DNA from 3 places in the Enterobacter sichuanensis genome. Region 3 is predicted to be linked to each of the others. Evidence: predicted binding sites of a transcription regulator. Region 3 holds the regulator's gene; each other region holds the start of a gene.

Region 1 (4,800 bases), 990 kb from region 3:
GTGGCAATGACAACAAAGGTGATACATCTCTTTCAAAGACATTATAAAATTGCCAGCGAAACGAATTCCAAAAGCCAGGCTATGCTGAGATCAGAGTCACGGTGGTTACTGCCCGTAATTGTGCTCATAGACATCGGTGAACGTGCTGTTACAATCGCTTGCACGTTTACAGACGGAGCGTCAACGGCTCCGTTACGGATGGCAATCAATGATAGCCATACTGAACAGGGAGATTTTTATGAAACTTCGGCTGTCGGCGCTTGCGCTGGGCGCGACGATGCTTGTGGGCTGCGCCAGCTCCGGGGAGCAAACGGGACGCTCCGATCCTCTCGAAGGATTTAACCGCTCCATGTATAACTTCAACTACAACGTGCTGGACCCGTATGTGGTTCGTCCGGTGGCTGTAGCATGGCGCGATTATGTTCCACAACCTGCGCGTAATGGGTTAAGTAACTTTACCAGCAACCTCGAAGAACCTGCGGTCATGGTGAACTACTTCCTGCAGGGTGACCCGTATCAGGGGATGGTCCACTTTACCCGCTTCTTCCTGAACTCCATATTGGGGATGGGTGGCTTTATCGATGTTGCCGGCATGGCTAACCCGAAACTGCAGCGTGAACAGCCGCACCGTTTCGGCAGCACGCTGGGACATTATGGCGTCGGGTATGGTCCCTACGTGCAATTACCGTTCTACGGCAGCTTTACTCTCCGTGATGATGGCGGCGATATGGTGGATACGCTGTATCCGGTCCTGTCGTGGCTGACCTGGCCGCTGTCGGTGGGTAAATGGACGGTGGAAGGGATTGAAACCCGCGCGCAACTGCTCGACTCCGACGGTCTGCTGCGTCAGTCTTCTGACCCGTACATCATGGTGCGTGAAGCGTACTTCCAGAATCATGACTTTATTGCAAACGGCGGTAAGCTGAAACCGGAAGAGAATCCAAACGCGAAGGCGATCGAGAACGAACTAAAAGATATCGATTCGGAGTAAATAAAAAAGGTGAGCGATGCTCACCTTTTTCAATTCCTGCGCGATTAGAACGCGTAGTTGAAGTTCATACCATACAGCCAGGCTTTACCTTCAGAAGAGAACTCATACGGACCTTCTTTGAAGGAAACTTTTTGACCGTGCATATAAGAGATACCGGCGTCAATTGAGGCATCCTTATTGAAGGCATAGGTCGCACCTGCGCTCAGCCAGAAACGGTCCTGATCCGGAATAGAGATCGAGCGCTTGTCGGCAGGAACCGGGCTATCATCGAAGGCAATACCGGTACGGAACGTCCAGTTATCATCCATATAATAGGTGGTCCCCAGCGCGATGCGGTAAGCGTCGCGGAAGCTTTCATCTTTATAGAAGAGTGTGTCGCCCTTGCTGTTGGTCGCCTTCAGCTCCTGGAACTGGCTCCAGCTGGTGTAGGTCAGGCTATAGTGGATCGCCCACTGCGGTGCCACGCGGTTATAACCGGACAGCTCCCACATTTCCGGCAGGTGCAGGCTCAGAGAACCACCCGTGGTACTGCCGTTGGTACCCAACGGCAGGCCGAAGTTGCCGAGGATCTGGTTATAGGCGGAAGGCAGGCTGCTCTTGTAATCGCCATCAAAGTCGATTTTTACTTCGGAACGGTAGGTAAAGCCGTAACGGTTGTTCTTATCGAGTTCGTACAGGATACCGGCGTTCCAGCCGAAGCCCCATTCGTCACCCTTCAGATAGGCAATCTGGGTGTCTGCCGGGATTCCCGCGACTTGCTGCGCCAGTGGTGGTGGCAGTGCGCCTGAACCCGCGACGATTTTGCCCAGATCACCTGCATAGCGCTCGATTTTCGCTTTGGCGTACACCGCATCAAAGCCCACGCCGAAGCTCCAGTGGCTGTCCAGACGGTAAGCGCCACTCAGGTTCAGGTTCAGGGTTTCAAGGTCAGTTTTACCACCGTAGGCACCTGCTGCGTAGTTATCACCAAACTCGGTCGCTAAACCGTAGTTAGAGGTCACGGAGGCACCCCAGCCAAACTGGTCATTTATAGGTGCCACGAAATGCAGGTTTGGCACCCACGCCGTTGGCGCGATGTTATCTGAATTCAGGCTGGCACCGGTAGGTGAACGGCCCGTAATATCAACGCCCGGGTCAACGAAAATCGCCCCGGCAGAGAAGGTTGGACGATCAAACATCATGATCAATGCCGGGTTACGACTCGCGTTGCCCGCATCATCAGCAATAGCACCTTCCCCTGAATACGCGCGGCCAAGGCCAGAGGAAGAAAATTCGTTTAACTGAAAGCCCGCTGACCAGGCGGAAGTAGAGACGATTGCCACTGCAACTGCCAGCGCAGTTTTGTTGAACAGGGTTTTCTGGCTCATGACCATAACCTCATTGAGTTATTTTTATTCAATAATTGTTACATACCGTAACAGGAGCGCGAAGTGTAGGGTCTGAGGTATGACAGACAAATCAGACCAGTGGCGTGAGTATAGGTCCGACCAGCATGAATGTTGCAAGTTTGTTTATTAATATTTTCAAACATGTTTCACGAAACGAGATCTGGTTGGCAAAATTGTGACCATCACAACTCACCCAAAAGGGTGGTTTTTGTTTTAGATCATTTTTTAGTGTGATATTGGTCACTTATCCGCTTTTACGCCATTAACGGCTGGAGAGCGCCCGCGCCGGGGCGTAAAATATCAGCATCGTGTTTATCTCGCGCGCTGCGCGAATACAGAGGAAATTGAGCTATGAGTAAATGCAGTGCTGATGAAACCCCGGTTTGCTGCTGTATGGATGTTGGCACCATCATGGACAACTCCGATTGCACCGCCTCTTACAGCCGTGTATTCACCAATCGTGCCGAAGCGGAAGAGACTCTGGCCGCGCTGAGCAAGCGTGCCCGCGACGTTGAATCCGATCCGTGTGAAATCAAGTCTACCTTCACTGAAGTAGACGGCGGCGTGAAGCTGGATATTGATTTTGTCTTCGCCTGCGAAGCCGAAACGCTGATCTTCCAGCTGGGTCTGCGTTAATTTCTGCGGCCTGATGCCCTCACCCCGACCCTCTCCCGTGGGAGAGGGCGCAAACATTGCACAAATGCCCCTGCCATGCAGGGGCATTTTCTTTTTCTTCTCTGTGTTTTAGCTCGCACTTTTTCGTTTCCCCGATTGGCTGAATGTAAAAAAATGGTTAAGACTATTATCAGGTCAGACCACTTAACGTTTGCGAAAATTTTTTACAGGGGAGTGTTATGAGTCAGGCATTACCGCTTATTACCCGTCAGGGCGACCGTATTGCCATCGTCAGTGGGTTGCGCACGCCATTTGCTCGTCAGGCTACGGCGTTTCACGGCATACCGGCTGTTGACCTGGGGAAAATGGTAGTGGGGGAGATGCTGGCTCGCAGCGAAATTCCGCCTGAGGTCATCGAACAACTGGTTTTCGGCCAGGTAGTGCAGATGCCGGAAGCCCCCAATATTGCACGAGAAATTGTTCTCGGGACCGGGATGAACGTTCATACCGATGCCTACAGCGTCAGCCGCGCCTGTGCAACCAGTTTTCAGGCCGTGGCTAACGTCGCAGAAAGCCTGATGGCGGGCACTATTCGCGCCGGGATTGCAGGTGGGGCGGACTCCTCTTCGGTACTGCCGATTGGGGTCAGCAAAAAACTGGCGCGCATCCTGGTGGATGCCAACAAAGCCCGCACGACCGGGCAGAAACTGAAACTTTTCTCGCGTTTACGCCTGCGCGATCTCCTGCCTGTGCCACCTGCCGTCGCGGAATACTCCACCGGCCTGCGTATGGGCGATACCGCCGAGCAGATGGCCAAAACGTACGGCATTACCCGCGAACAGCAGGATGCCCTGGCGCATCGTTCACATCAGCTTGCGGCAAAAGCCTGGTCGGAAGGCAAACTCACCGACGAGGTGATGACCGCCTATATTCCCCCTTTCCGTGAACCGCTCGCGGAAGATAACAATATTCGCGGCACCTCGACGCTGGCGGATTACGCAAAACTGCGCCCAGCGTTTGACCGTAAACACGGTACGGTAACGGCGGCTAACAGTACGCCACTGACGGACGGCGCTGCGGCCGTGATCCTGATGACCGAATCCCGCGCGAAAGAGCTGGGGATCACGCCTCTGGGCTATTTACGCAGCTATGCTTTCACCGCCATTGATGTCTGGCAGGACATGCTGCTGGGTCCGGCATGGTCCACGCCGCTGGCGCTGGATCGCGCGGGGCTGACGCTGGCGGATTTAACCCTGATTGATATGCATGAAGCGTTTGCCGCGCAAACCCTGGCTAACGTACAGCTGCTGGCAAGCGAGCGTTTTGCGCGCGACGTGCTGGGCCGCGCGCACGCCACCGGTGAAGTGGACCAGAGTAAATTCAACGTGCTGGGGGGCTCCATTGCCTACGGTCATCCGTTTGCGGCGACCGGGGCGAGGATGATCACCCAAACACTCCATGAGTTACGCCGTCGTGGCGGCGGTTTTGGTCTCGTCACCGCCTGTGCGGCGGGCGGGCTGGGTGCAGCAATGGTTCTGGAGGCTGAATAATGGAAATGACATCTGCATTTAACCTGACGGTTCGCCTCGATAACGTCGCTGTGATAACCATTGATGTCCCTGATGAAAAGATGAATACCCTGAAGGCCGAGTTTGGCACTCAGGTGCGCGCGATGCTAAAGCAGATCCGCGAAAACAAGGCCATTCGCGGTCTGGTATTTATCTCTGCCAAGCCGGACAACTTTATTGCCGGGGCCGACATTAACATGATCGCCCGGGCGCAAAGCGCGCTGGATGCTGAAGAGCT
Region 2 (4,800 bases), 1.7 Mb from region 3:
CATTACCCACTGGCTGATTAACAGTGCACCCGCAAACAGCGCGTAAATCACGGTCACTTTCCACTTAATAAATTCATCATTGTGGAAGAACAGCGTAAGCCCGCCGAATACGGCGACCAGAACAAACGTGACCAGCGCCATTTTTTCGACTTTACGATAGCGAACCCAGCTGTAAATCAGGACAACAGCGGTCGCAACGATCAGCGCAGTGGTCGCGGCATAAATGTCGTACAGCTTATAAAAAGCAAAAAAGACCACGAGCGGTAAAAAATCAAGAAACTGCTTCATTCTGTGATTCCATTTTCTGAGCGGGGCGGGAGGCCAGAATGCCCCCGCCTCAGGATTACTGGCGAATTAACATATACAGGCGGAACAGGTAGACCAGCAGTACCGCTGAAATCAAATTGCTCAGCGTATTCGCCACTACCGCCCCAACATTTGGCGTTAATACCGCAAAATTCGGTGCAAACAGTAACAGGAGCGTTTTGGCCAGCAGCCAGCCGACCACAGCAGGCGCTACCAGACGCATATTAGCCCATGCGAGACGGATGCTGCTGCGCATCGCGGTAAAAATACCCATTTTATCCTGCACAATCATCACAGGCGCAAAGGAGAGCACGATAGCCAGTAACACACCCGGCACCACCACCAGCATGATCCCCATTTGCACCAGCAGGGTGGTTAAAAAGATCAGGATAAACAGTTTAGGTAAGACCGGGGCGCTGGCACCAATCGCCCGTAAGGCGCTAACCCGATGACCCGCCGACACCAGCTGAATCAACAGTAACACGCCGCCGGCCAGAATGGCGTTACCAATCAGGCCGGAGAACGTGGATGCGGCAGACGCGCGCAGCAGAATTTGTTGCTGCTCCGGCGTCATGTTTTGCACCAGTTCAAACAAGCCTACGCTTCCCGCCAGATGGTCGCCCTGGCTCAGGCTGGCAATCTGTTCGTCACTCGGTGAGAACGCATGACCCAGCACCACCGTGATAAAGGCGCATAACAACGCGATCAGTAAAAAGGTTATGAACTGATTGCGGAAAAAGTTTCCCGTGTCACGGTAGACAGACTTCGCCGTGATAGACATGCACTCTCCTTGAGTATTGCAGGTGTTAATTAGCCGGCAATTGTACACCGGATGCGCCTGCTGTGGCAGCATCAAGGCTTGTATGGAAAAGCATATCTTTGTAAAGCGGCGGTAATCCCACGCGGGCCCGGGCGCGATTACAGGCTTCGTTAACCTGACCCTCTTCACCCGACATCGCAAACTCGCGGCACGGGCTGGGGCGATTTTCATAGATGGAACATCGGGTCGAGACCCCAGGTTCACCCTCCAGCGCCACACAGCGGGCCTGCTTTTGATTGGTGCCGCTCATGCAGCGCAGAAAGGGGGTTAACGGCTCAGTGAGATGAACCGGAACGGTACCGCCGCCATCGCTGGCTTCGGCCCAGTAGAAAGAGACTCGAAAATACGCACAACAGGCTCCGCACGTCATGCACGGGTTGATATCACTCATGGCACACCTGCAAAAGAAGAACGCATCAAATCAATTTGTGAGAGCGCTAAATTATCCAGCCGCCAGAGGAAGAGCAAGAGGGGGAAAAGAGAAAATTTTGTAACCGTGAAATGCCAAAAATTGACATGGAAACAACTTATCGGTTTTTAGTGCGTAACAAAAAATTAATCCAGATCAATGAATGTTAAGTTACTGGTTTTAATGTGATCTGGGGCAGATCACTTATTACTCTTTTGTGAGTATATTCTCATCCGCGATTAAAACCACAACGATGGAGCGGATATGAAAAAATTAGCGGTGGCAGCCCTTGTATTAAGCAGTCTCTCTGGTGGCGCGTACGCGCATGAAGCAGGCGAATTCTTTATTCGTGCCGGTTCGGCCACGGTTCGTCCAACCGAAGGTTCAGATAACGTGCTGGGGATGGGCGGTTTTAACGTCAGTAATAACACCCAGCTGGGGTTAACCTTTACCTATATGGCGACGGATAACATTGGTGTTGAGCTTCTTGCCGCAACGCCTTTCCGTCATCGCGTGGGCCTTGGGCCAACCGGTGATATCGCTACGGTGCACCATCTGCCGCCAACGCTGATGGCGCAGTGGTACTTTGGTGATGCCAGCAGCAAGGTGCGTCCATATATTGGTGCGGGTGTGAACTACACCACGTTCTTTGATGAGAAATTTAACGATACCGGAAAAGACGCCGGTCTGACCGATCTTAGCCTGAAAGATTCGTGGGGGATGGCGGGACAGGTCGGGCTGGATTATCTGATTAACCGCGACTGGTTAATTAACGCCTCCGTCTGGTATATGGATATCGATACTGATGTACGCTTCAAAGCGGGCGGTCAGCAGCAAAGCATCAGCACGCGTCTGGATCCGTGGGTATTTATGTTCTCTGCGGGTTATCGCTTCTAGTCCCTTCTGTTCAATGCGCCCCCGGCGGGGCGCATATCCTTTCTTACTTTTGAATCAAATAGCGAATGGTCGGGCCATCCTGCTGGATATCCAGCACCGTGTACCCATGGTTTTTGGCATCCAGCGGTATATTGTTGATGGACTGCGGGCAGTCGCTGACCACCTCCAGTATTTCGCCTTTCTTAAGCTGCGGTAACGCTTCAAGCGTAGCAACCGCCGGATAAGGGCAGGGTTCACCGACCATATCAAGACGGTAATCAGGCACAATCTGTTTCATGCAGCGTTCTCCTGCGTTTCTGTTTTGACACTCCCACGACGGAAGAAACGTTTCTCCTGCGCGACAACCAGTAAAAACGCGACCAGCAGCAGGGCATAGGTGACCAGCAGGCCGCCGAGAGGCCCGAAGGTGTTCAGCAGGTTGACCTTGTCCCAGTTCGTGGCGAGCGACGGGGACAGGTCGTCCCAGAAGTACGCCAGGAGCGTCGACCCGATAACATTTCCCAGACCCACCCACCAGTAATGCACCTGACCTTCGACGGCGCGGTACATCCAGCCGGTTTCACACCCGCCAGCCAGCACGATCCCGAAGCCAAACAGCAGGCCGCCAATCACCGCGTTAGGACCGGCCCACATGATTTTGGGTTCGACGCCTAACTGCACATAGCTGAAGATGCCGATGGCGCTGACCGCCATCCCGGCGATAATCGCTTTCGCCATCATTGTACGCCCGGTGATCCACATATCGCGAAACGCGGAGGTAAAGCAGATCTGCGCGCGTTCAATCAGCAGACCAAAACCCACACCGAACAGCATCGCCAGACCGAGTTTGGGCTGGTTCAGGGCCGTGCAGAGCGCCCATGCCACCATCGCAAAAAAGACCAGCATTCCGAGGCGGAAACGGCGACGCGCCTGCGAGGGCTTTTGCGTAAGCGGCGACGCGGCGCTCACTTTGACCATTTTGACGGGAATACGGAACAGCGGAAGAAGAGTAAATTTTGCGCCAAAGTAAGAGCCGATCGCTGTAGCAACAGCAAAGAACCAGGCATGGAGCGAAAATTGCGGGATCCCGGTAAAGAAGGCGGCAAGGTTGCAGCCCATCGCCAGGCGCGCGCCGAATCCGGCAATCATGCCGCCGACAATTGCCTGCAAAATACGGATCCGGCTTTTAGGCAGCCTGAGCTTTACGTTGTTTGCCCACAGCGCGGCGGCAAAACAGCCCCCGAACATGCCAATGATCATCATCCCGTCAATGCGGGTTAGCGGCGTACCGTCCAGATGGATGAGTTTGAAGTAACCCCACGCTTCGGTATGCACGCCAGCGAGTTGCAGCAGTTGCCCACCCCAGCGGGTAAACTCGCCGGTCACGGCCCAGAAGGTACCGGTGATGCCGAAATAATAAGTAGAGAGAATGCCAGCGGCGATAACGGCTGGAACAGGTGACCAGAACTTAACCAGGTAAGTCTGTTTGAAGGATTGCCATGACATGAATAAGCCTCTGAACTCAGAAGGATTAAAGATAAAAAAGAGTCCAGATCATACGCTTACATGACCGTTTGAAAAGCCATTCACACCGAAAATATCGACAGGATCAATTTTGATGTAATCCTTTGTAGATAGTGCGGAAGGAAGGGTAACCGTCTGGCAGGGATGCCAGACGGTGGATGGGTCAGGATTTACGCGTCGCGGCCTTCATGGCGCTGACGAACGTTTTCAGCTCGGCCAGCATCTGCTCTGGCTTGTCCACGTTATTCTCGATGATCTTCACAATCGCGGAGCCGGAAATGGCACCTGCCGCCTTCGCGTCAATCGCCGCGGTGACCTGATCCGGAGATGAAATCCCGAAGCCCTGCAGCGGTGGTGCGGCGTGATATTCAGCCAGCTTTTCCACCAGATGATGCAATGGCAGCGCCGCTTTGTTCTCCGCACCGGTCACACCCGCGCGAGAGAGCAGGTAGGTATAACCGCGTCCGTAGGAGGCAATCTGGCGCAGCAGTGTGTCATCCGCATTCGGCGGGCAGATGAAAATCGGGGCCACATTATGGCGCATCGCTGCCTGGCGGAACGGCGCGGACTCTTCAACCGGCACGTCGGCTACCAGCACCGAGTCGACGCCCACCCGCGCGCACTCGGCATAAAATTCGTCGATTCCGCGGTTGAATACCAGGTTGGCGTACATCAGCAGACCAATCGGAATGCTCGGGTGCTTCTGGCGGATCGCGGCCAGCATCTCGAAGCACTGGGTTGGCGTCACGCCTGCGGCAAAGGCGCGCAGCGTCGCGTTCTGAATGGTCGGGCCATCCGCCAGCGGGTCAGAGAACGGGATCCCCAGCTCCAGCGCATCGGCACCGGCTTCAATCAGGGTGTCGAT
Region 3 (4,800 bases):
CAGCCAGACCATACCACCAAAGGCAATCAGACAGCCGATGAGGGTATCAATCAGCCTGGCGACAATAAACTGTTCGCCATTGAGCGTGAGCAACTGCAGGGTATACACCGCCGTCACCGTAAAACCCACCATCGCCCAGCCGTAGTTTTTACGAATAATCAGGTAGCTCACCAGCGTAATCACCAACATTCCTGCCAGGGTATAGCCTTCCGGCACGTGGAAGTGCAGCGTCACGCCCGCAATAATCAGCCCCGCCATCGTTCCGCCGGCCCGGTGCAGAATCCGCACCCGCGTGGCGCCGTAGCCATTCTGGGTGACAAACAGCACGGTCATTAAGATCCAGTAGGGTTTCGGCAGATGCAGCGCCATGCCCATCAGGCTGGCGACACTGAGCATGACGCTAATCCGTGCGGCATTGCGCAGGGCGGACGATTTAAGCGACAGATAACTTCTGAGCGCGGGCAACAGCGGAAGCCGTTTTTGTTTGTCCGCCATCAGATCGCGGGAATAAAGCGGGCGCTGGGTACGCAGCACGCGGGCGATGCGGCTGAAGTGCCAGGCGGCAAACTGACCGACCGGGTTATCCGGATGCTGACGGGCGATTTTCTCCAGCGCGCCGAGCTGTTTGTCCATGTTAAAGCGCGTGGGGTAGCGGTGATAGAGAATATCGTCGGCCAGGATCCGCAGGCGCGCGGAGACGGTCTGTGCGTTCCAGCGGATCACCGCTTCAGCGTGGCTGCGCTCTACCAGTTTTTGCACCTCTTGCGGGTGGTGAAGACTTACGGAGATATGTTCCTGCAGATCCAGCCCCACCTGGAAAGTGCGCAGCAGCCGTTTATATTCGTGATTCTGGTTGGCGGCGAGCATATGCAGTTGCTGGTAGCACTGGCTTATCAGATCCACCATCTTTTGCTGACGGGTCAGCAGCGGGGGCAGCGATCTTTCCGGATCGGTATGCTGGGTGAGCAGGGTGTATTTGGCTTCACAATACTCCGCCAGCTGCACATAGAGCAGGCTCAGGGATTCACGCAGCGGTTGTTCGCGCCACAGCCAGAACCAGAACCAGTTAAACAGCCCGTACCATAATGTCCCCAGCGCGTAGATCAGCAGCGGCTCCCACACCGGCATATTTCCGGCGAGGCTCAGCGTGAAAATGGCCGCAATCAGCGAGGCGGGAAGTAGACGGGCGTGCAGCGAGCTGATTTCGGCGGTGACACCCAGGGTCATCGCCAGCACGGTCAGGATCAGCGGCAGCGGAATATCGCGCGCCAGCAGAAGCTGCACGGCGAGACTACAGCCGGCAAACAGTGAACCGCCAATGATGAGTCGTTTGAAAAAGCGCTTATGCGGCGTGTCCAGACCGGCAATGTTGCAGCAGGCGGGCACCAGAGAAAAGAGCAGACCTTGCTGAAGATGTCCGAGGAGCAGGCCTACGGCCACAGGAAGACACAACACCAGCGTTTGTCGCAGTGCGTAGTTAACTTCCGGGTGATAGATCAGCCTGCGCCACATGGGGAGTAGAGACAAAAACGGCGTGACACCTTGCGGTGACACGCCGTTTGAGCGGAATTAACGCGTTCCGTAAACCACGATGGTTTTACCGTGGGCGGAGATCAGGTTTTGATCTTCCAGCATTTTCAGGATACGACCTACGGTTTCACGGGAGCAACCGACGATCTGACCAATTTCCTGACGGGTAATTTTAATTTGCATGCCGTCCGGGTGGGTCATGGCGTCTGGCTGTTTCGCCAGGTTCAGCAGCGTCTGTGCAATACGGCCCGTCACGTCCAGGAAGGCGAGGTTGCCCACTTTCTCAGAGGTGACCTGCAGACGGCGCGCCATCTGGGAAGAAAGACGCATCAGGATGTCAGGGTTAACCTGAATCAGCTGACGGAATTTCTTGTAAGAAATTTCAGCCACTTCACATGCTGTCTTTGCACGAACCCAGGCGCTACGTTCCTGGCCCTCTTCAAACAGGCCCAGTTCACCGATGAAATCGCCCTGGTTCAGATAAGAAAGGATCATCTCTTTCCCTTCTTCATCTTTGATCAGCACTGCCACCGAGCCTTTAACGATGTAATACAACGTTTCCGCTTTTTCACCCTGGTGAATCAGCGTGCTCTTCGATGGGTACTTATGAATGTGGCAATGAGACAAGAACCATTCGAGAGTCGGGTCTGTTTGCGGTTTGCCAAGCACCATGCGCTGTTATCCTCTGTTATAAGCTGTCACCAGAGTCATCAGATGCATCCGGACTCTGGGGTTGCAATCGAATTCTTACCCATACCCTGGGAAGTCGGCTACCGTAACGTTTCGCAGCCAGTAAAGTTTGATGTCCTCTGCATACACGTGTAACGTCAATGTATTACTGTAGCATCCTGAGTGTTTTAGCATAGCTTTCGCCGCGTGTCTCCTGGTGTCTCGCTTCAGCATGATGCAGGTCGCCTTCCATTGCGAGAAATGTAACGCACGCGTAATCTGTCACCAAAAATGCAACGTTGGAGTTTAAGAATATGCAAGCGCGCGTGAAATGGGTTGAAGGTTTAACGTTCCTGGGCGAGTCCGCTTCCGGACACCAGATTTTGATGGATGGCAACTCCGGCGATAAAGCGCCAAGCCCAATGGAGATGGTGCTGATGGCGGCAGGGGGATGCAGCGCCATTGACGTGGTGTCGATTCTGCAGAAAGGCCGTCATGACGTGACAGATTGCGAGGTTAAACTGACCTCAGAACGTCGTGAAGAGGCGCCACGCCTGTTCACCCATATTAATCTGCACTTTGTTGTGACCGGCAAAGCGTTGAAAGACACGGCGGTATCACGCGCGGTGGACCTGTCGGCGGAGAAGTACTGCTCTGTGGCGTTAATGCTGGAGAAGGCGGTAAAAATCACCCATTCGTATGAAGTGATTGAGGCGTGATTGATTGGGCATCGTGCGTGTTGATGCCCTCACCCTAACCCTCTCCCACAGGGAGAGGGAATATGATTATGCGATCTGCTTCCCTTCCATCAGTCGCTGTACCAGCGGCGTCATGATGAGCTCCATTGCCAGTCCCATTTTTCCGCCCGGCACCACTAATGTATTCATGTGAGAAATGAACGAGCCCTGCAGCATCGCCAGCAGCCACGGATAATCAATGCCTTCGAGATTGCGGAAATGGATCACCACAAAGCTCTCATCCAGCGACGGGATACTTTTGGCGGCGAACGGGTTGGAGGTGTCCACCGTCGGCACGCGCTGGAAGTTGATATGGGTGCGGGAAAACTGCGGCGTCAGGTAGTTGATGTAATCTTCCATGGAACGCACCACCGAGTCCATCACTGCCTCGCGTGAGTGGCCGCGCTCGCTCATGTCACGCGTCAGTTTCTGGATCCACTCCAGGTTGACGATTGGGACCACGCCGACCAGCAGATCCACGTGGCGCGCCACGTCGTGCTGCGGCGTAACCACGCCGCCGTGTAATCCTTCGTAGAACAGAACGTCGGTAGGTTCCGGCAGCGGCTGCCAGGGAGTAAAGGTGCCCGGCACCTGATTCCAGGGAACGGCTTCATCATAGGTATGCAGATACTTGCGGGACTGCCCTTTGCCGCTCTGTCCGTACTCAATAAAGGTTTGCTCCAGCAGGCCGAAGTCATTGGCCTCCGGGCCGAAGTAACTGATGTGTTTACCCAGATCGCGCGCTTTACGGATGGCCATATCCATCTCCGGACGCGTGTAGCGGTGAAAGCTGTCGCCTTCGACCTCCGCCGCACGGAGATTCAGCTGGGCGAAAATCTTGCGAAAGGCGAGGCTGGTGGTGGTGGTTCCCGCACCACTCGACCCCGTAACGGCAATAATCGGATGTCTGGCAGACATAACAACTCCCTGACTGAAAAGGGTGGAAGATCAGCCGTGAAACGCGTTGCGGGGCATGATATTGACCGTCTCATGCAGTTCTGACCACACCAGCACCACGTCGCCGCTTTTCAGCTGGCGCTTTACATCGTTGACCTTTTGCTCAAGCGAGCGTTCATGTTCACCATAATCGGTGCCTTCGCGCAATACAAAGCTTTCAATCAGATTATCGAGCGTTTCGGGAGCCAGATCCTGCCAGGGAATAATCATTTTGCACCGTCCAGATAAGGGGTTAGCCAGTCAGGGATACGCGTCTCAAGCCACATTTTCGGGCGGCGCAGCGTGCCACCGATAAACCCGACGTGGCCGCCATGCTCGGTCAACTGATAGTGAACGTTGTCGGGCAGAAACTCCTGTGCGGGGATCGAGTGGTGATCCATAAAGGGGTCATCTTTGGCATGAATGATCAGCGTCGGTTGCGTGATCTTGCTGAGCAGCGGCATGGCGCTGCACTGACGATAGTAATCAATCGCATCGGCGAAGCCGTGAATTTTGGCGGTGATCAGATCGTCGAACTCGCGAATTCGGCGCACCTTTTTCAGCTGGCGCAGGCTGACCGGCAGCGTATCCGGGTAAGCCTTCAGCTTACGCGCCGCGTTGGCTTTCAGCAGGTTGAGCAGATAGCGCTGATAGACGCGGGAAAAGCCTTTATCCATATGGTAGCTGCACTGCTCCAGCATAAACGGGGCGGAGACAATGACCGCCGCATTCAGCGGTACGCTTTCGCCCTCTTTGGCCAGCAGACAGGCCAGCATATTGCCGCCCAGCGAGTAGCCCACGGCGGCGGTTGGCACGTTGCCAAAATTATCCCGCAGCCAGTGCAAAAACCACGTACCGTCTTCGGTTTCACCCGAGTGATAAATGCGTTTCTGACGATTGGGTTCGCCGCTACAGCCGCGAAAATGCA

Evidence for each region. Region 3 encodes CRP, which controls carbon source genes, mostly activating them, when cyclic AMP is high. Its sites were predicted from a motif close to ATGTGANNNNNNTCACAT; they were not measured.
Region 1: a site for CRP is predicted at 2,608-2,625, ahead of C1N69_RS15970 (YfcZ/YiiS family protein). Genes of this name have one in related genera too.
Region 2: a site for CRP is predicted at 1,719-1,736, ahead of ompW (outer membrane protein OmpW). Genes of this name have one in related genera too.

Annotation. Positions count from the first base shown of each region.
Region 1 is NZ_CP027986.1:3,321,343-3,326,142, reverse strand. Features, by position in the region: gene mlaA (phospholipid-binding lipoprotein MlaA) at 239-991, shown strand; gene fadL (long-chain fatty acid transporter FadL) at 1,036-2,358, opposite strand; gene C1N69_RS15970 (YfcZ/YiiS family protein) at 2,731-3,015, shown strand; gene fadI (acetyl-CoA C-acyltransferase FadI) at 3,234-4,544, shown strand; gene fadJ (fatty acid oxidation complex subunit alpha FadJ) at 4,544-4,800, shown strand, end outside.
Region 2 is NZ_CP027986.1:2,600,507-2,605,306, reverse strand. Features, by position in the region: gene C1N69_RS12505 (septation protein A) at 1-288, opposite strand, end outside; gene C1N69_RS12500 (YciC family protein) at 344-1,087, opposite strand; gene C1N69_RS12495 (YkgJ family cysteine cluster protein) at 1,113-1,517, opposite strand; gene ompW (outer membrane protein OmpW) at 1,800-2,432, shown strand; gene yedF (sulfurtransferase-like selenium metabolism protein YedF) at 2,476-2,709, opposite strand; gene yedE (selenium metabolism membrane protein YedE/FdhT) at 2,706-3,917, opposite strand; gene trpA (tryptophan synthase subunit alpha) at 4,099-4,800, opposite strand, start outside.
Region 3 is NZ_CP027986.1:4,308,134-4,312,933, reverse strand. Features, by position in the region: gene C1N69_RS20980 (YccS/YhfK family putative transporter) at 1-1,512, opposite strand, end outside; gene crp (cAMP-activated global transcriptional regulator CRP) at 1,570-2,202, opposite strand; gene C1N69_RS20970 (OsmC family protein) at 2,514-2,918, shown strand; gene C1N69_RS20965 (phosphoribulokinase) at 2,985-3,854, opposite strand; gene C1N69_RS20960 (YheU family protein) at 3,885-4,103, opposite strand; gene C1N69_RS20955 (hydrolase) at 4,100-4,800, opposite strand, start outside.